2 regions of the Priestia sp. FW507-14D1A genome follow, and region 2 is predicted to be linked to the other one. Evidence: riboswitches for the same ligand, from Rfam matches in the RefSeq annotation. Region 2 holds a riboswitch; the other holds the start of a gene.
What was found. Region 2 has a riboswitch for ZMP and ZTP ahead of aimA (glutamate/serine transporter AimA). Riboswitches for the same ligand answer to the same signal wherever they lie in the genome.
Positions count from the first base shown of each region.

Region 1: it holds a riboswitch for ZMP and ZTP, as region 2 does, so the genes downstream of both, AC3WJG_RS13825 (phosphoglycerate dehydrogenase) here and aimA (glutamate/serine transporter AimA) in region 2, are expected to answer to the same signal.

Region 1 covers NZ_JBYSWQ010000003.1:48,593-60,887, reverse strand. Annotated here, with positions in the region: gene AC3WJG_RS13835 (DUF6143 family protein) at 737-1,279, opposite strand; gene AC3WJG_RS13830 (hypothetical protein) at 1,530-1,991, opposite strand; gene AC3WJG_RS13825 (phosphoglycerate dehydrogenase) at 2,116-3,315, opposite strand; ZMP/ZTP riboswitch at 3,484-3,562, opposite strand; gene htpG (molecular chaperone HtpG) at 3,773-5,650, shown strand; gene AC3WJG_RS13815 (tubby C-terminal domain-like protein) at 5,681-6,241, opposite strand; gene AC3WJG_RS13810 (DUF817 domain-containing protein) at 6,297-7,103, opposite strand; gene hpaB (4-hydroxyphenylacetate 3-monooxygenase, oxygenase component) at 7,252-8,688, opposite strand; gene AC3WJG_RS13800 (group I truncated hemoglobin) at 8,828-9,190, opposite strand; gene AC3WJG_RS13795 (SMP-30/gluconolactonase/LRE family protein) at 9,414-10,271, opposite strand; gene trhO (oxygen-dependent tRNA uridine(34) hydroxylase TrhO) at 10,479-11,447, opposite strand; gene AC3WJG_RS13785 (alpha/beta fold hydrolase) at 11,781-12,295, shown strand, end outside.
Region 2 covers NZ_JBYSWQ010000002.1:820,921-833,215, forward strand. Annotated here, with positions in the region: gene AC3WJG_RS12520 (ABC transporter permease) at 1-193, shown strand, start outside; gene AC3WJG_RS12525 (aromatic ring-hydroxylating dioxygenase subunit alpha) at 225-1,232, opposite strand; gene AC3WJG_RS12530 (hypothetical protein) at 1,625-2,068, opposite strand; gene ppc (phosphoenolpyruvate carboxylase) at 2,286-5,054, opposite strand; gene AC3WJG_RS12540 (acyl-CoA thioesterase) at 5,515-6,024, opposite strand; gene AC3WJG_RS12545 (DUF5105 domain-containing protein) at 6,176-7,222, opposite strand; gene aimA (glutamate/serine transporter AimA) at 7,405-9,000, opposite strand; ZMP/ZTP riboswitch at 9,057-9,135, opposite strand; gene AC3WJG_RS12555 (cupin domain-containing protein) at 9,521-10,120, shown strand; gene AC3WJG_RS12560 (DUF3311 domain-containing protein) at 10,498-10,701, shown strand; gene AC3WJG_RS12565 (sodium:solute symporter family protein) at 10,701-12,200, shown strand; gene AC3WJG_RS12570 (alanine/glycine:cation symporter family protein) at 12,230-12,295, opposite strand, start outside.

The sequences.
Region 1 (12,295 bases), on a different contig from region 2:
ATTAATTCGCCGTAAAAGTATACCTTTACGACCCTTGTACAATTACTGGTTATACAGATATACTCAATCAATTCTTTCAATTTTGCAGCGTTTTATAGGGCTTCTAATACTCATCTATAATGAAATGATCATCACAAACTTCGTTAAAATCGTTCTCTTCGTGGAGATCTACTTCTTTATCTTTAGATATCTCGGTTTCTATTGTAAATAGTTTAAAAAGCTTGTTTAACATTGTTCCACCTCATATCTTTTATTAATACATTCAGTATGATTAATTTATATGAAGCCAGTATGAATTGAAACTTAAGATAATGTGAATGTAGACATTAACGTGAGATGTTAAGTATGCTTATACCCTGGACAGAAAAGTTATTTCATTCTACAAAGAAGTGATTAGTATATCAGCTGTATGTGGCATTCGTTCTATAACAGTCGTTTTTGTTATTCGTTTTGCCATTGTACTAGGTAGCTTAGTTTTATGTATTATCGCTTTAATCCTTTGGTTATCAACATCCTTAAATACCATTCAAATGGCTTGTGTAGTTGGAATTATCCTTTTGCTTGCTTTGTTTTTCTTTAGTTATATCCACAATTGAACGAAAAAACGCAAGCTATAAAAAAAGAACTTTGTATGTTGCTACAAAGTTCTTTTCATAGACACTTACTGTTTGTTAAGAACTGTATGAAATATGAAATAGCTCATACACTGCTTATACAATCGTTAAGACCTATTTAGTTAACAGTCCTTCTTACGTTTTTTCTCGAACCATCCATATGCAATTTCAGCTTCAATTTCTTTGTTTCCCGGAGAAACTAAGAAAATAACGTATGAACCGTTGTTTGGAAAGATAAATTTGCCGTCTTCATCACTTACCAATGTACTTTTCGGCGGAACAACACGGTTAAATACGTTTACCCCTTTAGTAGGAAAGCCTTTTACCATTTCTGCAAATTTAATTTTCCCTTTTGGTTTTGAACGTATTGTAGCATTTGCTGGACTCACATTATCTGAAGTTGTTCCTTTTCCAGGCGGGATAGAGTTAAACCAAATTTCAGCAGTAAAAGGTTCGTTGGAATAGTTAGTGATAGTAAAAGCATTCACAAATAAATCTACTCCGGATCCGGAAGGGTTAACTAACCCGCCCCAAGCATTTCTATTTCCACCAAAACGAATAGGCTCAGTTTGTCCAACAAAATAGTCTCCTTTTAAAGATTGATATAAAGGATTAGGTATATTAACAGCTTTAATATAAGGTTTACTCGACTCGTAATTTGACATACCATCATCTCCTTTCTGTACTATATTTTTGGACACATGCATATATAAATATATTTACTCTTTATATAAACGCAAAAAGATAGACCCGGTACTGAGCCTATCTTTTCCTATCGCTTTTACAAAATAAAATTTCCTCTTGGCCTTTACCTTACTAATGTCCTCGTTAACTGCTGGTGTATAAACGGATTGTTTTTTACTTTGTATTCCGATGCTTTTTTAATACTTCTACTATCACTTCTTAAATAACCACCTATTCTTTTGTAGTCATAAAATGAAGAATTCTTACTTTTTTTTCACAATATTCAACAATTTCATAACAGGCTGTGAGAATATCATGTCTAGACAGTTCTATTTCATCCAATGCAAACTTTGAAAGCTGCTTCTGCAGAACCTCCAGCTTTTTGCTGTCTTCTTCATCGATCCATAGCCCTTCCGTAATACACACATCTGCTAGTTTGTTAATAGATTGAGCCGTCCAGTTTAATCCGGCTGAAGAAATAGTTTTTGTAAGTAAATCGTTTTTTATAGCTAGAATAACTTGACACACATGGGTATAGGCATCAACTTTCTTTTGGATAAATGCTTTGCGAAGCTCTTGCTTGTATTGCTCTTTCGACATCACTATGGCTACGACAGACGTAATGAATGTTCCTGACAGCGCGATGAGCGACCCTATCAAAATTCCGATCAGTTCTCCTGACAAAACGTTCACCTCTTTAAAGGTATTTCTATATGCTATGGGAATGAAGGAAATGATATGAAGATAAACACTATGTAAAAACAGCCCTAACTTTTCTAAGTTAGGGCTGCAACACTAGAATATGATGGTAACCAAATTAGATAATACGACTTGTAATAATTCCTTCAATTTGACCAATTTTTTCTTCTAGCTCAGGCACAATCTCGTCACTTACTTGATTGTCAATATCGATCATTGTATACGCATATTCACCGCGGCTTCTGTTCACCATATCTGCGATGTTTAAATTGTAGTTTGAGAAAACTTGCGTAAGTTGTCCTACCATATTCGGCACGTTGTGATGGAAAGCAGCTACGCGTTTTTTCCCAGTGTAAGGAAGAGATGCATTCGGGAAGTTTACTGAGTTTTTAACGTTTCCTGTTTCTAAGAAATTTTTCACTTGACGTGCTGCCATTACCGCACAGTTTTCTTCTGATTCTTGAGTTGATGCCCCTAGATGAGGAATTGGCACAACATTTTTCATGTTCAAGACATTTTGATTTGGGAAATCTGTAATGTATCGTCCAACTTTTCCACTTTCAAGAGCAGCTTTCATATCTTCTTCGTTTACAAGCTCACCGCGTGAGAAGTTCAAAATATGAACATCCGGTTTCATGATGCTAAACGTTTCTTTATTGAAAACACCTTTTGTATCGTCGGTTAATGGAACGTGAACCGTAATATAGTCAGATGCTGCAAATAGTTCTTCTAGAGACATTGCACGCTGTACGTTGCGAGACAAATTCCAAGCTGTATTAACAGAAATGAATGGATCAAAACCAATTACGTCCATATCTAAATCAAGCGCATCGTTTGCTACAAGAGCACCAATTGCACCTAAACCAATAACGCCTAACGTTTTACCTTTGATTTCTTTTCCAACAAACTGTTTTTTACCTGCTTCAACTAATTTAGGAATTTGATCACCTTGGCCATCTAATCCTTTTGTCCATTCAACTCCAGCAAATAAGTTACGAGAAGAAGCCATAATTGTAGTTAAAACCATTTCTTTTACTGCGTTTGCATTAGCTCCTGGCGTATTAAATACAACGATACCTTGCTCCGTGCAAGCGTCCACCGGTATATTATTAACCCCTGCTCCAGCTCGTGCAATAGCTTTTAAATTTTGGTCAAATGCCATGCTGTGCATGTTAAAGCTACGCACGACAATCGCATCTGGATTTTCGCTGTCGTTGTCAATTTGATAACCTTCTTGATTAAAAACATTTAGACCTTTTTGCGCAATGTTGTTTAATGTTTTGATTGTTTGTACTTTTTCTAATGTTAATGTGCTCATTTTGTACTCTCCTCTGATTATCATCGTAGTTTTACATGTTTTTACCTTTGGATAAAGGAACTTCATTTTTAATTTTTTTAAAAGTCTGGTTTTTTAGCCTACATGTGTGATAACTTCTATATCCTCTCCCCCTAAACAGAAAGAGGTAAGAGATATGTATTAATCCCTTACCTCTGCCCAGGCGAACGGCTACGTCACTATATGCTTCCTCACGGTTATCCGCGTTTCGCCAGTCACATATAGTCTTTGAAATTAAGTATATTCTAGCAAACTCTTTCAGAACGTTCAACCTTTTTTTAAAAGTTTGCTTTTTTCAGTCTAATTTTTACTCTCTTTAGCGAATCTCCTAATATATTGACAAATATCCTAATACATGTTAAATAAGAAGAGTGATTAGCACTCTATTCACCCAAGTGCTAATTATTTTATAAGCCCCATTTGGAAAGGAGAATTTCTTATGTCAAAAAAAGAATTCAAAGCCGAATCAAAGCGATTATTAGAGATGATGATTAATTCTATCTATTCTCAAAAAGAAGTATTTTTGAGAGAACTTCTATCAAATTCAAGCGATGCAATCGATAAAATTTATTACAAAGCCTTAACAGACGACTCCTTGCGTTTTAACAAAGAAAGCTATTACATAAAAGTAAAACCAGATAAAACTAACCGTACCTTAACCATTACGGATACTGGAATTGGCATGACGCAAGAAGAGCTTGAAAGCAGCTTGGGCACAATTGCGCGAAGCGGTTCCCTTGCGTTTAAAAACGAAAATGAAACAAAGGACGGGCACACGATTATCGGCCAATTCGGCGTTGGGTTTTACGCAGCGTTCATGGTGGCAGATGTCGTGACGGTGATTAGTAAAGCGTTAGGCAGCGATGAAGCCCATAAATGGGAATCTACCGGTGCTGATGGTTATACAATCGAGCCTTGCAAAAAAGAAACGGTTGGGACTCAAATTATTTTAAAAATTAAAGAAAATACAGAAGATGAAACATATGATGAGTATCTAGAAGAGTATCGTTTAAAAGAGATCATTAAAAAGTATTCAGACTTTATCCGCTACCCGATTAAAATGGACATAACGGAAAAACGTCCTAAAGAAGGTTCTGATAACGAGCTAGAAGATTATACAGAAGAGCAAGTTATCAACAGTATGGTACCTATCTGGAAGAAAAATAAAAATGAATTGACTTCAGAAGACTATGAGCAGTTTTATTCAGAAAAGCGCTACGGATTTGATAAACCGCTCACTCACCTTCATATTAATGTGGATGGAACGATTCGCTACAATGCCATTTTATTTATCCCAGAAAATAGTCCGTTTGACTACTACTCAAAAGAATTTGAAAAAGGGCTTGAACTGTATTCAAACGGCGTCTTAATTATGAATAAATGTGCAGATCTTCTTCCAGATTACTTTAGCTTTGTAAAAGGTATGGTAGATTCTGAAGATTTATCTCTTAATATTTCACGTGAAATTTTGCAGCAAGACCGCCAGCTTCAGCTGATTGCCAAAAACATCGGAAAGAAAATCAAAAATGAATTAAAAAGCTTGCTTAAAAACGAACGTGAAAAGTACGAGAAGTTTTATGAATCATTTGGCCGCCAGTTGAAGTACGGCGTTTACAGTGACTTTGGCAGCAACAAAGACGTATTAAAAGACCTGCTTTTATTCTATTCTTCTACAGAGAAAAAGCTCGTAACACTAGATGAGTATGTATCGCGCATGCCTGAAGATCAAAAGTATATCTATTATGCATCAGGTGAATCGTATGACCGAATTGAAAAGCTTCCTCAAGCAGAATTGGTTGCAGATAAAGGGTACGAAATTCTGTATTTTACAGAAGATATCGATGAATTTGCAATTAAAATGTTAATGACGTACGAAGAAAAAGAATTTAAATCTGTTTCAAGCAGTGACTTAGGGATTGAAGCAGAAGAAGAAGAGCTCAATGAATCTGAGGAAAGAGAAAATAAAGAGCTATTTGACTATATGAAAAAAGCTTTGGCGGGAAAAGTAGGAGATGTGCGCGCGTCTAAACGTTTAAAAACACATCCCGTTTGCTTATCAGCTGATGGTGAAGTAACGATTGAAATGGAGAAAATTTTAAGTGCTATGCCTGATAATCAGCATGTAAAAGCAGAAAAAGTGTTAGAAATTAACGTACATCATGATGTATTCGCTTCTTTAAAAGATGCATTTGAAAATGATAAAGGGAAATTAGACCTTTATACAAATTTATTATATAACCAAGCTCTTCTAATTGAAGGTTTATCTATTAGTGATCCCGTTGAATTCACAAATGATATTTGTAAAATCATGATATAAAAATCAGGCGCAGAATGATTCTGCGCCTGATTATATGTATGGCATAATAAAAGTACTTATATAGTAAGAAGCGATAAAAATGGGTACGGGCAGTTCTTCTGTTACTCTTATTGAGTGTTTGCCTTCTTTAAAATGAAAAAGGTCTGATTTAAACTCTGCGACTTTTTCTCTTTTTTGATTAAAAATACACGCTTCCTCTACAGCTTCATGACTGCTTAACATGTAGACGTTATTTCCCCATCTAATTTCTTGTGCTCCTTCGTTGTTAATTATTCCTTTACCTAATAGATCTCCCACTGTTTTTCCATTTTCTTTTATCACCCACCGGTGTTTTTTTACGTGATCAATAAACACCGTTCTTCCTTCCCATTGAACTTGTAAATGTACCTTTAAGCCGCAGGAAAAGATAGGAAACCAAGAAATAGAATCTAACACTGGAAGTCCATCACGAGTTAAAAAATCAATACTTTTCGTCCACATATTTTTATGCATTCTCTTAAGCTGTCCGACGTTTTCTCCATTTTCATTTGTAACTGCTATGGTCTTCCCCGCTGATTTAAAATAGGGAAGATAAAAAATATATTCTTGCATATAAGCCTCCAAAGGTTCTGCACTTCATATTAACAGCGTGTACATAGTTATGTTTCTATCTTTCATATATTTTGTTTGTTTCTTTTGATTTCTTTCTTTGTTTAAATTGGCTTTGATTTTCTTTTAAATGCTTTAGTAAAGCAACAATCAAGAAACTAACAATCACAAGAAGAAGCCAAGAGCTAATTTTACTTATATGAACCATTGTCCACTGCTGCTGTTGATCTGGATACTGCCATGCTCCGAAAAATGTTGCGATATTTTCAGCGATCCAAATGAAAAAGCCAATCAGTACAAAAGACAATACTAAAGGCATGCGATATGTACGTTTGTTAACCGTAAAATATACAAAAGTTCGATAGAAAATAAGTAAAGTAAAAAGTTTTAAAAACCAGCGGAAGTCGTAAATAAAATGATGCGTGAAAAAGTTAAGGTAAATAGCCGCACTTAGTATACTGACAACCCATGTAGAAGGCCAGTTCGTAAGCTTTAATTCAAGCCTTCTCCACACTTGGCACATGTAGCTGGCTACACTAGCATACATAAATCCGCTGTACAGCGGAACTCCCCAGACTTTAGTGAAAGCTTTTTCCGGATAGCTCCATGAGCCCATATGAACTTTGTAGAGTTCTAACGCTAGTCCAATTAAATGAAATACTGCGATGACTTTTACTTCATCAAGCGTTTCTCGTTTAAACATTACCATTAAAACTTGAGTTCCTAGACAGACTAATAGAATAAGGTCATATCTAGAAATAAACGGTACTTCAATTATTTTTGTCATAGCCAACGTAAGAAAAATGATAACAGGAAAAACACAAGATTTTGCTTGTTCTAAACCAAAATAGATTAATTGCTTCATTGTCACATCCTACCTTTATAGTATTCCTTAGTATTTTCACAGAAATGATTCCTTGAAAATTATTGCAGATTTTTAAAATTTATTCAATAAGCATCTCCGCTGTTTTGGTAACTAAACTATCATACCCAGCGGAGATTCGTTTTCTCCGTTAACTTTTCAAAAAATCGGTTACTCTCTGTACATAGCGCTCTTTATCATAAGATAAGTACAGATAACTGGTTAACTGTACAGGCTCTCCAAAGAAAAAACGTTCATACAGTGTTTCTCTTGTGCCAAACGGACTCATCGTTAAATCCCACGCTAGTCGAAAAAGCTTAATTCGATCTTCTGCCCCTCTCGATTTAGCTTGTAAATAACGCGTAATATCTTCTTTAACCAATGAGCGGCACGTATTTTCTGTTGGTATTGCCATTAGTCCGCTTGCACCTAAAAGCTGGATAATCTCTGTAAAGGTAGGATATGTTTTTGAAAATATATTTGCGGCAATACGAAGTGTAGTTTCATTCGGACGCATGTATCCCCATGGATCAATTTCCGCTTCTTCTTCTGCTTTCATCACGAGAGCTTTCATTGTTTCTAAAGCAATAATAAGCTCCGTTGCTTTTTCTCGCACATGCGGATAATCCGTAATGTTAATGGTTTCAATCAGAGATTGTACAATCCCTAATACAAACTCTGTTTTGACAATTCTCCTTGAAGTTACCTGATGCAGAGCAAAAGCTGAAAAGGAACTAGAAGCAAGGAATGTATTTGATACGTCTACATTTTCATAGAAAAAAACGCGGTTCCACGGTACTAATACATGGTCAAAGACAACAACTGTATCCATTTCTTCAAATCTAGAACTTAATGGATAATCAAACGTCGATTCTTTTCCTGCAAATGATTCTCTACAAATAAATTTAATTCCTTTTGTATTACTTGGAATCGAAAAAGCAAATCCTTTTTCTTTTCCTTGAATGCCCGCTGAAGACAGTACGAGCAGCTCATCCGTCATTCCGCCCTGTGTAGCAAGCAGTTTCGCGCCTTGGATAACGATTCCCTCATTGTTTTTATCAAATATTTTTGCTGCTATCGGTTCGTCGTTTTGCTCGTAATAAAATTGGGTTCGATTGACTTGAGGATCGATGAATGTATGAGTGAGCGATAAATCTTGCTCTCTCACATATTCATAATAAGAAAGGATGTTTTCAGGAAAGCAGTTTTCCGTTCCTCTCAGGAGTTCTGCAGAAGATGCAAAAGCCATTAATACGGTATTCATATAATCTGGACTTCTTCCCATCATACCATGGGTTAATTGCGCCCATTGCTGGGTCATCTCTCGTCTTTTTTTTAACTCTTCTTTTGTTTTAGGCTGTAAATAAGATGTACCGACAAATTCTTTAGAAGCCGGAGATTGATATGTCATGATATCTTTAATTTTTTTATCATGCTGAAGATCATAAAGCTTAGCTTGACTGTTAATGGCTCCTTTAAAAGCCGGATGTTCTGATATATTGCCTGTTACGAGCTTGCCATCAACCCATACATTTGCTTTTAATTGATTAATTCTCTCTACGTATTGCTTCCCATTAATTGCTGACATACTCCCACTCCCAGACTTTCGATAAATATTTTCACCTATTGCATTTTTATCATATTACGATGTCTTTTCCATGTTTCCTTCATACATCACAGCTTTGAGCACAAAAAAAGAAGGTCACAGTAACCTTCTTTTTTATAATTTATTTATATTGAATATCATTTCTTAAGGATTCAACTTTATTTAATGCTTGGTCAATATCCGGCTCTTCAACATTAAAGTGAGCAAGTGCATCGTGAAGATGCTTAGCAATTGCATTAAAATGTTCGGGTTGAATATTCATATTTGCATGTGCTTTGGCCATCGACTTTCCTGAATATTGATTCGGGCCACCTAAGGCAAAACTTATAAACTTAGCTTGATGCCGACGCTGTTTATCCATGTCCGTATGCTCGAAAAAGTGACTGACCGTTTCGTCTTTTAATACGAGTTCAGAATAAAAATAATCAACTACTTTTTCAATAGCTTCTTGTCCGCCCACTTTTTCATACAATGTTTGTTCCAAAACAATTCCTCCTTTTGTACCTTTTCCCATTATTACCCAATAGAAGTGTTCATATTCTTTAAAAGGCTTCTTTATGGAAATTCGTTGTCCCCATATTTTATTCCTCTTCCACATAAAGAATAAAATGTAAAGAAGTGAACACAATGTAAAGGAATTGTAGAAGCTGCATGTAACATCTCTCGTTACTGGGCTTAGGAATCATTACATTTTTACAAGCGCTTATCTAATATACGTAAGTATAAGCAGGGACGCCTTTCACTCCTACTCGGCATGAAAAAAGAGAGCCGGCAGCTTCTTCGTATTTTTCTTCTTCCTTAGCTGTGGTGATAAATAAGGTTTGTAAATCGTCTCCTCCAAATGTACAGCAGGTTACATTGGAAACAGGAAGATGAATAGATTCTATAATTTCTCCTTTATCTGGATCTACACAAATGACTTTCGAACCTCCCCAAAGTGCTACCCATAATCGATCATGTTCATCAATTGTCATTCCATCGGGAAACCCGTCCATATCCGAAAGGTCAATCACCACTTTTTCATCTTCGAGCCTTGTTGTTTCTTTCGAAAATGAATAAGACATAATTTTATTTTTCGGTGAATCAACCAGAAAGAATTTGTCTCCTGTTCGATTCCAAGCTAGCCCGTTTGACACGCTTAATCCTTCTTTAGCGCTCTTAATGACACCTTTTTCATCTACTACGTACAGCTGGGCTTTTCCTTCTTCATCTTCTTCACTCATCGTTCCAATCCAAAAGCGATTATATGGATCACATTTCCCGTCATTAAAACGCATGGTTTTTTCAAGAGTATCTAAACGGATATACTCTTCATGATTCTTTTTGTTTTTATCAACTAAAAGCAGCTGATTACGGGTAGAGACAATCAATTTTGAATGATTGGTTTTAGAAACGCTTGTAACGACTGAAGGAAGAGCAATATCTTCTAAGGTTGTCGTTTTTGGATCGTACGTAAGAAGCTTTTTATCTAAGATGTCTACTAACACTAATTTTTGATTTTCTTCATCCCATAGGGGTCCTTCAAGCAAACGGCCATCGTACTTTTTTTCAATTTTTGCTTCCATTTTCAAGCTCCTTTTTCATTTTTATGTACAATCATTTTTTTATAATCGCTTTCTCAAAAAAACATTCTTTTAAACAAATAGAAAAAGTTAGGAATATCTTTCCTTTTTCATAAATACCCGTTGTATGACATTCTTTAAACACCAGGTTCTAAGAGAATCTTTTCATAAAAAAAGCAGCACGCTTTGTATAGCGTGCTGCTTTTTTTATTATAAAGTTACGTGTTCTTTTTCAAGCTCTTTAACACGTGCTGCAAACTCTTCTTCTGTTAACCCGTGTTCTTTTACATAGCGGTTACGAGGACTCACTCGGCATTCATGTGAACAAGCGCGTAAATATTTGTGTTCATTTTCTTCAGAAGCTAAGATTTTCTTATTGCATTCTGGGTTTGCGCAGTTAACATAACGTTCACAAGGCTCGCCGGTAAAGTGGTCTTTTCCGACAATCACATGCTCTTTTTGGTTAACTGGTACACTGATGCGCTCATCAAATACATAGCACTGACCGTCCCATAGTTCACCTTGTACTTCAGGATCTTTTCCGTATGTTACAATACCTCCGTGAAGCTGGCTTACGTCTTCGAAACCTTCTTCAACAAGCCACCCAGAGAATTTTTCACAGCGAATACCGCCTGTGCAGTAAGTTAAGATTTTTTTATCTTCAAACTGATCTTTGTTGTCGCGAATCCATTCAGGAAGCTCACGGAAGTTTCGAATATCCGGACGAACAGCTCCTCGGAAATGACCTAAATCGTATTCATAATCGTTTCGTGCATCAATTACGACCGTATTCTCATCTTGCATCGCTTGATAAAATTCTTTTGGGCTTAAGTAATTACCCGTTACGCGAAGAGGATTCACATCTTCTTCTAATCGAAGAGTTACTAATTCTTTGCGGTGACGCACGTGCATTTTTTTGAACGCATGTTCATCTGCTTCGTCTATTTTAAATACAATACCTTCAAAACGAGGATCATTTTTCATCGTTTCCATGTATTTATCTGTTTGTTCAACTGTTCCTGATACCGTTCCATTGATCCCTTCAGCCGCAATTAAAATGCGTCCTTTTAATTCAAGCTCTTTACAAAATGCCAAGTGCTCAGCTGTGAACTCTTCAGGATTTTCAATTGGAGTGTATAAATAATATAGTAGTACTTGATATGGTTTTCTTTCAGTCATGTTGCTTCTTCCACCTATCTGTTTATATTTGCAAGATATAATGCATGTAGGTCGGTTATTGTGAACCGAATTAATGGTAACAATTCATTACTTAAAGGTACATTACGACAAAAACAACATCCTTTCTATAAGGATGCTTCTATCTAAAAAGTAGTATAGTGAATGATTGTTTCAAAAACATACAGTATTTAAGCCTGTAATAGTATAACATATCAAAGCTCTCACTTCTAGGATTTGTTTTTTAATAAAATTTTATTGACGTGATACGTTCTATATGAACGTTTGTGCTCATACATGATGAGATATGAATCTTTTAGATTGGGGGCGAAAATGATGCCTTTTTATACATTAAAAGACGGTGCAACTTTATACTATGAACAACAAGGAGAAGGAGCACCTGTTATTTTTATTCACGGAGTTTGGATGAGCAGTCGTTTTTTTCATAACCAGCTTTCTTTTTTTTCGAAACAGTATCAAACTATTCTTTTGGATTTAAGAGGACATGGAAATTCAAGTCATACTCCATACGGCCATACAATTTCCACTTATGCTCGTGATGTGCATGAGTTTATAACCACTCATCAATTAAAAGACGTCATATTAGCAGGCTGGTCGATGGGTGCTTTTGTTGTGTGGGAATATTTGAAACAATTTGGTCAAGAAAATGTAAAAGGGAATGTTATTGTAGATGAAATGGCTTCAGACTTTAAGTGGCCAGACTTCCCAATCGGTGCATTTGATTTAACTGCGCTTATTTCGCTCATGCAAGGTATTCAACTTGATCGAGCAAGTACATTAGAAAGTTTTATTCCGCTTATGTTTAAGGATGAGTTAACGGAAGAAAATAA
Region 2 (12,295 bases):
ACTTGTTCAGCTTCCGGGTATGATGACAGGCCAGATTATTGGAGGGGCAGATCCGATACAAGCTGTCAAATTCCAGCTGCTTATCGTTTTTACTATTCTAGCGTCTGCTACGCTTTCCTGCGTCATCTTAAGCCGATTAACATACCCTACCCTCTTTAATAGCTATCAGCAGCTTATCCGTGAGCATACATAAAAAGAAGAAAGGAGACTCCTTTCTTCTTTTTTTACTGAGCAGCTTTTTTTAATCTTGATCCTACGTCACTTCCAAAGGTCACTCCTAAATCACCGAGCCATCTTCTATAGGCAATACTCAATCGGTCCGGATTCAAATGAAGCTCTGCTTGTAAGTCAAGCGGCAGCTCTTCTGGTTTTTGACTTTCCACAATACTGGTATCTTGTTCAATAATAAGCTGCTGAAAATCGCGGAAATATTGATCAGGTGCATCAAACGAATAGTTTCTAGAAACCAGCGCAAACACCGTGGACTTTCTTTCCTCTTCAGGTAAAACCGCAAACAGCATTGAAAAGATTTCACCCGTTTCATAGTTCACTTTTTTCAATCTTGCAACAGTAGGACGAAGAATTTCAAAGGTATAATAAATAGTAGCAAAGTTACCCGTACCATCTGCATCTGCGTACACAGCGATTTCATCAGAAACGTATCGGTTATCTTTCCAATGCACCTTATAATCAGGAATTTCGGCGTAGTCAGAGTGTCCAAGGCTTCCTTCGTGAACAAAAGCCAAATGGCTTACATCTAGAAAGTTTTCTACGACACGAGGAGCTGCTGCCTGCAGAGTATGAGAGTTGGCGCAAACCGTTTTGAATCCGGAGTTAAGATGTTCGTCATACTGGGGAAGAGGAGTATCGCCCGCCTCTCTATTCATCTTCACCCATATAATTCCGTACTTTTCAACGCAGTCATACACCTGTGCTTTTGCTTTTGAAGGAATAGCTCTTCCCGGCGGCTGTTGAGGAATTTTTACACAAGCCCCGGCATCATCGTATTTCCATCCGTGGTAAGGGCATACAATGCAATCATCTACCACCTTTCCAAGAGATAACGCTGCACCGCGATGGATGCACAAATCTTTAAATGCTTTAATGGCATTAGTTGTGCGAAAAAGCACAACTCGCTCTTCTAAAATCGTTACTTGCAAAGGCTGATCTGTTAAATCATGTGAATAAGCTGCAGGCAGCCATTCCTTAGCCAATACTAAATCTTTAATCATCTACATCGCCTCCGTACAATAAGTAAATTTATTTCTTGTTTATAAAAAAAACCGCAGAAATAGAAGGAGTGCTTCTACTTCCGCAGCTTTTTCGTTCCGTAAAACAGACTATAAGCGCGCGAAGATTCTACATGATTGCAGATAGAGCGACCTTAGCACTTCATCTACAATGACAATACGTGTTCATCGCTATTTTTTAAACTTAATACTTAAACCCTTATATATTGAATAAAGAGCGGCCAGCCGCTAAAAGCTTTTCTGTCCACTGATTTCTCTTAGTTTTACTTTATCAATTTCCCACTGAAAAATCTCTTGATTTGTAAGCACCTCTAACATGATTTTTTCGGTTAAACGAATAAAAGCTGCGGTTTTTAAAACCGCAGCTTGCTTTATTATGAGCTCATATAACTGGCTGTATATTTTTTCGTCTGCTTTTGTATTTCTTGATTTAAATGTTTGAAAAATGAGAGGGTTTCTTCATAATCCGTCGCTTTTTCATGAAACTTCAATGTAAGACTTTCTTCAAACAACGTTTCTCCTTGATGACCAACCGCTTTCAGCTGAACATCTGTAACAATACCTTGCGAAATCGAACATAATAAATAATTAAAGCAATGAACCGGAACGATATGCATGAGATGAAAATCATCGATAGTTCTATCACTTTTTGTTTTCTTAAATTCCACGGTGAGTTCTTCCGGATGAATAAACACATTTATATGCTGTTTGGACAAACAAGTAGGATTCATTTTTTGTGTATACTCACAAAATTCCAGTCCAATAAATACAGAATTCTCGGAGTCAGCTTCAATGAAGATTTGCGAATTTTTTACCATTGTCCTCGTCCTCCATATTCAATCTAGTTCCCCCATCACTCGCATTCAGTTGTAGAATATTTCCATCTTTTTTCTATTCTATCATTGATTTTTCTCAGTGCCTATTTAATAGAAGGAAGTTCTCTTTAAAAGAGAGGGAACTGACAGGCAGTTCTTTATGTGAGAAGAATAGGCAAAAGACACCTCTTTTATTTTCTTGAGGTGTCTTTTGGTAGCATCAGCCTGTATTACGCAACCCTGCTGCAATGCCGTTAATCGTTAATAACGCTTCTTTTAAAAGTGCTTCATTTAACGTTCCAGCCTCATCTTCACGCAGCTTGGAAATGACTTTAACTTGTAAGAATGTTAGAGGGTCCACATACGGATTTCGTAATTTAATAGATTCTTTAATCGTAGGAAGATGATCCATTAGTTCTTTTTGACCTGTGATTTGAAGAATCATTTCTTTTGTGAGATTATACTCTTTTTTAATGGCGGTAAAAATCCGCTCTGAAATAGCCGGGTCTTGTACCATTTCCGTGTATTCTTTTGCTGCCATTAAATCTGCTTTTGTTAAGGCCATTTGCAGATTATCGACGGTCGAGCGGAAAAATGGCCATTCTTTATACATTTGCTGAAGAAGCTGTATATCTCCCGACTTCTCTACTAAATGCTGTAAGCCCGTACCTGCAGCGTACCAGGCTGGAAGCAGCTGTCTGCTTTGCGTCCATGCAAATACCCACGGAATTGCTCGCAAGTCTTCAAAGCGATCACTTCCTTTTCGACTCATTGGACGTGACCCAATATTTAAAGCTCCCAGCTCAGGAAGAGGTGTAGCTTGTTTAAAATACGTTAAAAAGTCTGAATCTTTGAAAACAAGCTCTTGATACTTACGTAAAGAAGCAGTTGAAATCTCGTCCATTGTTTCTTCCCATTCATGTGTACGAATATCACATTGTTCAGCTTCTTGAGAAACATTTGCTGCCGCTGTAAGAAGAGCTGAGACCGCTTGTTCAAGGCTTCGGTAGGCAATGTCATATAAAGCGTATCTAGAAGAAAGAACTTCTCCTTGCTCTGTAATTTTCACACCGTCTCCTAGCGTCTCAACAGGCTGAGATAAAATGCTTCGGTTTAATGGTCCACCTCCTCGGCCTAGTGAGCCGCCTCGGCCATGGAAAAACTTCAGACGAACTTGATACTTCCTCGCCATATCGTGAATTTCCTGCTGCGCTTTATAGAGCTTCCAATTAGCAGTAAGCGTTCCTCCGTCTTTACTTCCATCTGAGTAGCCAAGCATAATTTCTTGCAAATCCTGCTGTTTCCTTAAGTGCTCACGATAAAAATCTAATTGAAATAGCTGTTCCATAATTTTAGGACCCGCTGTGAGATCATCAATCGTTTCAAGCAGCGGAGCTATATTTAACTTACTTTCAATGCGGCCATCTGCATGAAGGCGATAAATACCCGCTTCTTTGGCAAGTACCATGACTTCTAACAAATCACTTGCAGACTGCGTCATGCTGATTAAGTAGACTTCAATAGATCTTTCTCCAAATTCTTTATGTGCTCGATGTATCATATTAAATACTTCAATTACTTGCTGCGTTTCTTTAGAGTAATTCTCTACAAACGATAGCACAGGTCTTGGGTCTTGAAGAACTTTCCCTAACAGCTCAACTTTTTTCTCTTCTGTTAACGCTGAATAATCTTCAGCTAAAGAAACCGCATGGAAAATTTCTTTGATTGCCGCTTCATGTTCCCCGCTGTGATTACGGATATCAAGCGTTGCTAAATGAAAACCAAACAGCTCAACTTGGCGAATTAATTTACATAAGCTTTTTAACTGATAATCCTGAGGCTGGTGCTTTTGCAAACTGTCTTTGATTAGAAATAAATCATGTAGAAGTTCTTCCGACCTTTGATAACCCGCTTCCGACTCTCCAACTAAATTTAATTTATGAAGCATAATCGTAAGCTTGCAGCGATACACTTCGTGTTTGATTCTCCATCGCTTTTTCTCAGGCAGCAGCGATATTTCTTGATTAATAGAATCAAGCAGATTATCTGAAACTGCGACTCTTTTTGTAGACTGACTTAACCTTTGTCTCAATTGAGTAAGCGACTCTTTATATTTACGAATAGCTAACTTTCTTTGTTTGACAAGCGTTTGCCACGTTACTTTGGGAGTTACGTTTGGATTTCCATCCCGGTCTCCGCCAATCCATGAACCAAATCGAAGAATATTAGGCACCTTCCAATTTTCTTGGGGGTAATTCTCCTGCAATGAATTTTCCAACTCCTGATGAAGTTGAGGAAGCACTTCAAATAACGTTTCATCAAAATAATATAATCCATTCGATACTTCATCCATTACGGTTGGCTTGCGATCTCGCAGTTCATTTGTTTGCCATAAAATCAACACTTCGCTAAACAGTCTTTCTTCAATTTCCGTACGTTCGCGTTTTGTTAACGTTGGATTATCCAAGTTTTTGAGAAGCTCAGCCATTCGTTTATGAATATCAAGAACACTTCGTCTAGTGGCTTCTGTTGGATGAGCAGTAATGATGAGCTCTAGAGATAAAGTTTGAAGCAAGTTAGCAATTACGTCTGGCGCCACGCCATTATTTTTAAGCGAAACAACGGCACTTTCCAATGAGCCCGGCTGCATAATAGAATCTTCTTGCTGCTGATATTCCCGTCTGCGACGAATTCGATGATTTTGCTCTGCAATATTAACTAAATGAAAATAAACTGCAAACGCCCGAATAACCTGCTCGCGCATCGGCTGTTCAAGAGTAACGATTTCATTTTTTATTTCTTTATAGATAACTTCATCTTTGTTTTCTCTAAGTGATTTTGCTACTTCGCGTATTTTTTCTACTTTGTTGAGCAGTTCTTCTCCACCTTGGTGAACCAGAACTTTCCCTAACAATTGACCGAGAAACTTTACATCACGGCGCAGGGCAGTGCTGCTGTTTTGTCTTTCTGCTGCTTCTACTGTTACCATTAGACACGACACCTTTCTTTATAAATGTTGTACTTTTTAAACTTTTTAGAAAATTATATTAAATCCATATTACCATGAACGAAAATAAATTTCATATAATTTTATTTCCTCCTCTCGTTCAGGAGAGGAGATTCATCAAATATAGAAAGAGGTTAAGACATAACTAAATGAATCCAATCTAAAGACGAACAAATGGGATACATAAGCTGAACCGCTTGTGACACCGCAGTTGATTACTGTGCAAGACTTTGCTTTCTGCGGGCGGTCGATGAGCCTCCTCGTCTCTTTCGCTTTTCCCCCGTAGTCTTCGTCTTGCTCTCCAATCAACTGCTAGAAGGAACGAAACAGATGAAACCTACGTTCACCATAACAAAAAAAACGAACCACTAATCAAACACGTTGATCACTGGTTCGTTTTTCATTTAAGCTAAAACACTTTTGTCTCGGCCTCTCTTTTATGCTACCAAGGTTGTCCTAAATCCAATACCGATGCTAATTCATTGCTTTTTTTACGCACTTGCTTACGCGTGGCAGCGCGATCTGCCCCCGTTTGAAACAGGTATTTTTCTTCTTCTGTTTCTGGAATAAGCTCCGGTACTGCACGGGGCTTTCCATCATCATCCATTGCCACAAAAGTTAAAAATGATGTGGCTGCAATTTGACGCTCCCCGGTTTTTAAATTTTCTTTAATCACTTTCACAAACACTTCCATGGATGAACGACCTGTCCATGATACGTATGACTCCAAACATACAGAATCCTGAGGCGTAATAGGGTGCAGAAAATGAATAGAGTCTGCTGAAGCTGTTACACACTCTGTACGACTGTGACGATAAGCTGAAATGGACGCAATCATATCAATATCACTCATTAACTTTCCGCCAAATAACGTATTGTGATTATTAATATCATTAGGAAAAATGCGGCTCGTTCGAACAGCCTTTGTATCTTTACAATAATTTGCTTTCATTAGTAAGAACCTCCATTGATGCCTATCATAATAAGAATAAAAGAATGAATGAACCTATACTAGCATATTTTGATAAATTTAGCTTTACAAAAAACTCGTTGATTTATTTACAGAAAACAAAAAAGAGAAGAAAAATTCTTCTCTTTTTTGTCTATCGAATATAGCTTGATCCAAACGTTTTACCTAAAGAATCACTGTATAGGTCACTTGGTTTCACAGTCCATTTCCCATCTTCTTTCACCATAAAAATTCGTAGGGGGCGACTTCCTTCTTTTGTTTCCAATTCATTTACAATATCTTTGAAGTGAGAAGCGGCAAACTCTTCAGAGTGTTCTGTATCGTAATCTTTCGTTTCCTCTGTGTAGGCTCGTTTAAGCTGCGATACGTATGAATACAAGTCTGATAAATTAAGAGTCGTGTACTCCACCTCTACTACTGCTTTATTATTTGCATTCGCAATCACATTTGTTTTCACGCTTGCTTTTTCTTTTAAAACATCTTTATACATGTTAAAAAAGTCTTTTTTTGCTTTGTCGGTTAAACTATTAGAAAACGCACCTTTTAATTCTTCGTTAAACGCTTTTTTCTGTTCTTCTATAACAGCTGTTTTATCTGCTGTTACATATTTATCATAGTCTACGTTTTCTTTATTTAAGTAAAGGACTTCTGTATAAGCTTGCAGAGCTTTTTCTGGGTCTTGCAGCTTATTATAGCTTTTCGCGTATTTCTTTGTATCCAGTGTTAATGTCACTTCGTCAATTTCTTTATCATAATCAGATGATTTTGGCTGAAGCCCAATTTTATACTTTTTATCTTTTTTGACTTCAAAGACAAACGTTAAATTTTTTTGCTTTCCAGCACCAATTTTGTCAGATGCACTGCTTTCTAGTCCGAGCTCACGACTGTTCACTCCCGTTTTTGGAGACAGCTGTTCATCTCCTTCGTATAAATAAACACCGTCATAATCCGATAAAGATATACTGTTTTTGGAGACATTTTTCACTTTTAAATCAACTTTCAACAGCCCTTTTTCTTCACTTGTAGCTCCTTCATCACTATCTACTAAAATGTAAGAAGCGCTGTCAATAGATGCTTCAATCGCCTTATTTTTAGCCGAAGTAGACCCTCCCGTTTCCTTAGAACTGTTGCAAGCCGCTAATACTAGCATAAGTACAAAAGCTAAAGCCAAAACATTCATTTTTTTCACAGCTGCCTAATCCCCTTTATTTTGTTTTTTTAGAACTTTATCCCAAATAAAGGTTCCCTCTGTATAAATACTTAAACCTTAAAATCTATATTTTTTACAATATTTTGATAAAAACTAAGTCTAAACTCTCCACTCATCTAAATAAAAAAACACGAGCACTGGCTCGTGTTTTTTTATTTAGATTTAAAATTTTCTTGATTGATTTGTTCAGCTTCTTTCATATATCGGTTAGATTTGCCACTCTTAATTCCCCAGTAATAAAAAGCTAATGATACGCAAGCAATCACTAGCATATCCCATCCGAAAGGCAAAATATTTTTGCCTCCGAATTTTTCGCTTCCTATGTAGGAAATAAAAATCATGCACGCTAAATAGATAAGCATCCAAGCCCCGGTTAAAAATTCTTTTTTAAAGCCCACCCATTTATTTTTCGCTTGGTAATAAAAATAAACAGGCAGGCCAATTGCCATAATAAAGATCACTTCACCTGTAAGTGGCCACCTTGCCCAGTAAAGCGTCAAGGAAGCAAAAACGAAGCCGCATGGCGCAATAACTGATGCCCCTTTTAAATAAAATGGACGGTAAAAGTGTGAAGCCGTTTTTCTTAATGTTATAAGCGCTACAGGACCCATAATATAAGAGATAAGCGTCGCTACTGAGATCACTTCTGCTAAGACACCCCATCCTCTAAATAAAAAGAGAAACAAAAAGCAAGCTGCTAAATTTAGCCACATAGCTGGGCGCGGGACATTGTAAAGTGGATGAAGCGTACCAAAGATCTTTGGCAAATATCCATTTTGCTGCATCCCGTATAACATTCTAGAAGTAGTTGCCGTATATGTAGCACCTGTGCCGGAAGGAGAAACAAATGCGTCTGCGTATAACACAATTGTTAGCCAATTAATTCCAAGCGCAATCGCTAAATCAGCAAAAGGAGAATTAAAATTCAAATGATTCCATCCATCAGCAATTGATGACGGACTTACTGCTCCGATAAAAACAATTTGCAATATAATGTATACAATTCCTGCAATAAAAATTGAACCAATTACAGCTACCGGAATCGATTTATTAGGTGATTTTGCTTCTCCTGCCATATTTACAGGACTTTGAAACCCATTAAATGCAAACACAATACCTGATGTTGCCACTGCCGTTAAAACACTGGCCCATCCATAAGGGGCAACCCCATGCTCACTTGAAAAGTTTCCGCTATGAAAACCAGCAAAAAATAAAGCCCCTGCCGTTAAACCAGGAATAATTAATTTAACAATCGTAATAAATGAGTTTGCTTTAGCAAAGAGATTTACCGTCCAATAGTTCACAAAAAAGTAAACGAATAATAACAAAGACGCAACTGCCAACCCCTTGGACGTTAAAATTCCATTATCTACTAATTCATGAGTCCAGCGAGCCCATTTCCACGGCCAAGTACTCATATATTGCACAGATGCAATAGCCTCCACTGTTATCGTTGAAGCGATTGAAATCCAGTTAGCCCAAGCAGCCAAAAAACCAATAAATGATCCGTGTGAATACTGAGGATATTTAACCATCCCCCCTGCTTGTGGAAACATCGCGCCCAGTTCAGCATATGATAGAGCAATGGTCAAAATAACCACCATTCCAATAACCCATGAAAAAATAGCCGCGGGTCCCGCAATTTGAGCTGCTTTCCATGCTCCAAACAGCCACCCTGAACCGATAATCGAACCTATGCCTGTCATGGTTAAAGCAAATGTTCCCATCTTCCTTTGCATATTGCTCATCCAAATCTACTCCTCTTCCCTAGGAAAATAAAAAAAACACTTGCGAAAATTTCTCAAGTGTTTGCCCAGGCGCGCGGCTTATACGCTATATGCTCCCCCATGGTCATCCATGTTGCGCCAGTCACATATAGGAATATATTTTTTATCAGTATATAACATTCATTTCTATTACTCAATACACAAAAATGTTTACATTACTTTTATAAAAATAATAAATTATTCGTAAAATTCCGAATAAAACTTCTAGAAACCTCTTTTTAATTACAAAAATAACTAAAACCCTAACTTTTCTTGTTGTTTGATTCTTTTACTCCACGAGTAGATTACCTTCTAAAGATTATACTAATATATAGTATTCATTTACATAATAAGAATTAACAGCTATATATCCATAGAATTCTTGCACTAGACCCTTTACTTATATACAATATGAAGAAAAGATACTAAAGTGAACTGTCCACCACTTAGCTACGCTTGAAGTGGGAGACTTCTTTTAGGAAAACGTTAAAACCTACATATCATGCACTTCGCAACAAATGAAGTACTTCGAGCAAACTTCTCTGTTTACGCAAGCAAAAAACAGGGAAAATTACGAAAAAAGATTGTTAGAGGGATGCTTATGAATTATGCAAATGTAAAAGTTCTTTATTTTGATGACGACGGAACCATTCCAAATCACCCTCGTCTTCCAGTTTTATTGTATGAACACGTATTTATCAGTAAGAAAGAGAAAGTGGAGAGCATTTTTAATTCTCACAACTGGAAAAACAGCTGGGTAGGTGGCATACATGATTTTCACCATTACCACAGCAATTCCCATGAAGCACTAGGTGTAATTAGCGGATCTGCACGTTTAAAACTAGGTGGACATATGGGGGAAAATATCGTGGTGCATGCTGGCGATGTTCTCGTACTTCCTGCAGGAACAGGGCATATGCGTCTGCAGTCAACTGCTGATTTTAAAGTGGTTGGAGCTTATCCAGAGGGCATGGATTACAATTTACGAACAGGAAAACAAACTGACCGCCCTCACGTATTTGATGAAATTGCACAAGTACCTATTCCTACAACAGATCCTGTTTATGGCGACAAAGGACCATTGACAGAGTGGTGGAACTAGACAAGCACTTATTGTCTAGTTTTTTTATTTGCTCTGTTTTATTCTTTCCATGAATCTCTATTTGAACATACAAATTCTTTTCTTATGATGCAATAGCAATATACTTTATCTCAGCGAAATAACAAAAACTTCCCGGTCAAAACTAAATTTCTTCTTTTCCGTTCTCTTTTTGCTTCAAGAGCAACTTCGCTTAGATTATTCCCCTTTTTTTCTTTCATAATCATTTCAAATATACTCTCATCACAAGCTCTTTTTTGTTTTTCTAAAAAAATTTTCATAGATTATAACGAAATTTTCAAAAAACTTATTGCTTTACCATGTCAGACTTGCTATCATAGTGAACATTGTTAGATAAATTTTTAGTAGGAGGAGTAAAATTGAATAGAAAATTCATAATTTTTATTTTATTTATCATTCCATTTATTGCTCAATTCGCTGTTTTACCTTTTGTAAATAACATTCATCCAATTATTTTTGGATTACCTCTTTTGCATTTATGGTTATTTTTATGGGTCTTCTTAACGCCTGTATGTACATTTATTATTTATCGTTTACAAAAATCTTGGGGGGACATTGAATAATGCAAGGAAATTTAACAGCACTTTTAATCACATCAGCAATTGTTCTTGTTGTTATCGCAATTGGCTTTATAGCGGGACGTGACAAATCATCTAGAAGCTCAGTTGAAGAGTGGGCTGTAGGTGGAAGACGTTTTGGAAGCCTGCTCGTCTGGCTTTTAGTAGGAGCAGATTTATATACTGCTTATACATTCCTAGGACTTACAAGTACAGCTTATCAGGGAGGAAGCATCGCATTTTTTGCCATCCCTTACTCTGTTTTAGCCTTTTTAATTTCATACTTTTTTCTTCCAAAGCTTTGGACTGTTGCTAAAAAGCACAAACTTACTACGCTTGCTGATTATGCCAGAGAACGTTTTAGCAGTAAATTTCTCTCCTCTTTAATTGCTATAGTAGGTGTATTGATGCTCATTCCATATATTGATCTTCAGCTTAGCGGTATTCAAGATACTCTTCGCGTTGCAGGAACTGGCTACATTAACGTAAAAGCAGTCGTTATTCTTTCATTCTTTCTTGTGGCTCTTTATACCTTTTTCAGCGGAATTAAAGGTCCCACATATACGGCAATTATTAAAGATATTTTAGTATGGGCCATTATGTTATTTATGGTTGTTTCTCTGCCAATTATGCATTTTGGAAGCTGGGGCAACATGATCGACAATGTTGCAAAGGATGCACCTCAGCTATTAACGATCCCAACACAAGGACCTAAAGGCATTCCATGGTTTATTACAGCATCACTCGTATCTGCTTTAGCTTTATTCATGTGGGCCCACGCTGCTACAGGTGTTTTCACTGCTAAAAGTGCAGATTCGCTTCGTAAAAATGCTATTTTCTTACCGCTTTACAATATTGTTTTAATTCTAGTCATCTTCTTAGGATTTATTGCTTATCAAGTATTACCTCAAGATACAACGGATCCTAGATTAGCATTATTAACCTTAATTCAGTATTCATATGGCGGCATTGGCCAAGGGTTAGCTTATGCAACGATTGCTCTTGCTTCATTAATTCCATGTTCTATCATGGCTATCGGAGCGTCTAACTTATTTGCAAATAATATATTCAGAGATTTAATTAATCCAAATGTACAGGGTAAAACATTAACAATGGTTACTCGTTCTATGGTTTTCGTTGTTATTGGACTGGCACTTTTATTCGGTTTATTATTCCCTCAAGCACTTGTTTCCCTACAGTTACTAGGGGTATCTGGTATGGTACAAATCTTCCCGGCTATCGTTATCAGCCTGTTCTGGAGAAATCAATCGAAAGAAAGTACGATTGCTGGATTAGTAGTAGGGCTGGTTGTAACGTTTACCGTCCATGCCACAGGAAATTCATTTGGTCTTTATGAAGGGTTCTGGGGATTATTATCTAACTTACTCGTAGTTGTTATTTTAAATCCAATCTTTTCGGCCAAAACAAAAGCAGCAACTAACGGTGTGAAAGAAACATTGTTTTCTAAAGGCACTCCGCAAACTGAATTAAAGAAAAACGCATAAAAAAGTTCAGCCAATTGGCTGAACTTTTTTTAGATAATATTCTCTTTTTCAGAAGGGGGTGGAGTAGATTCTCTTTCCCAGCATTCGATATTTTG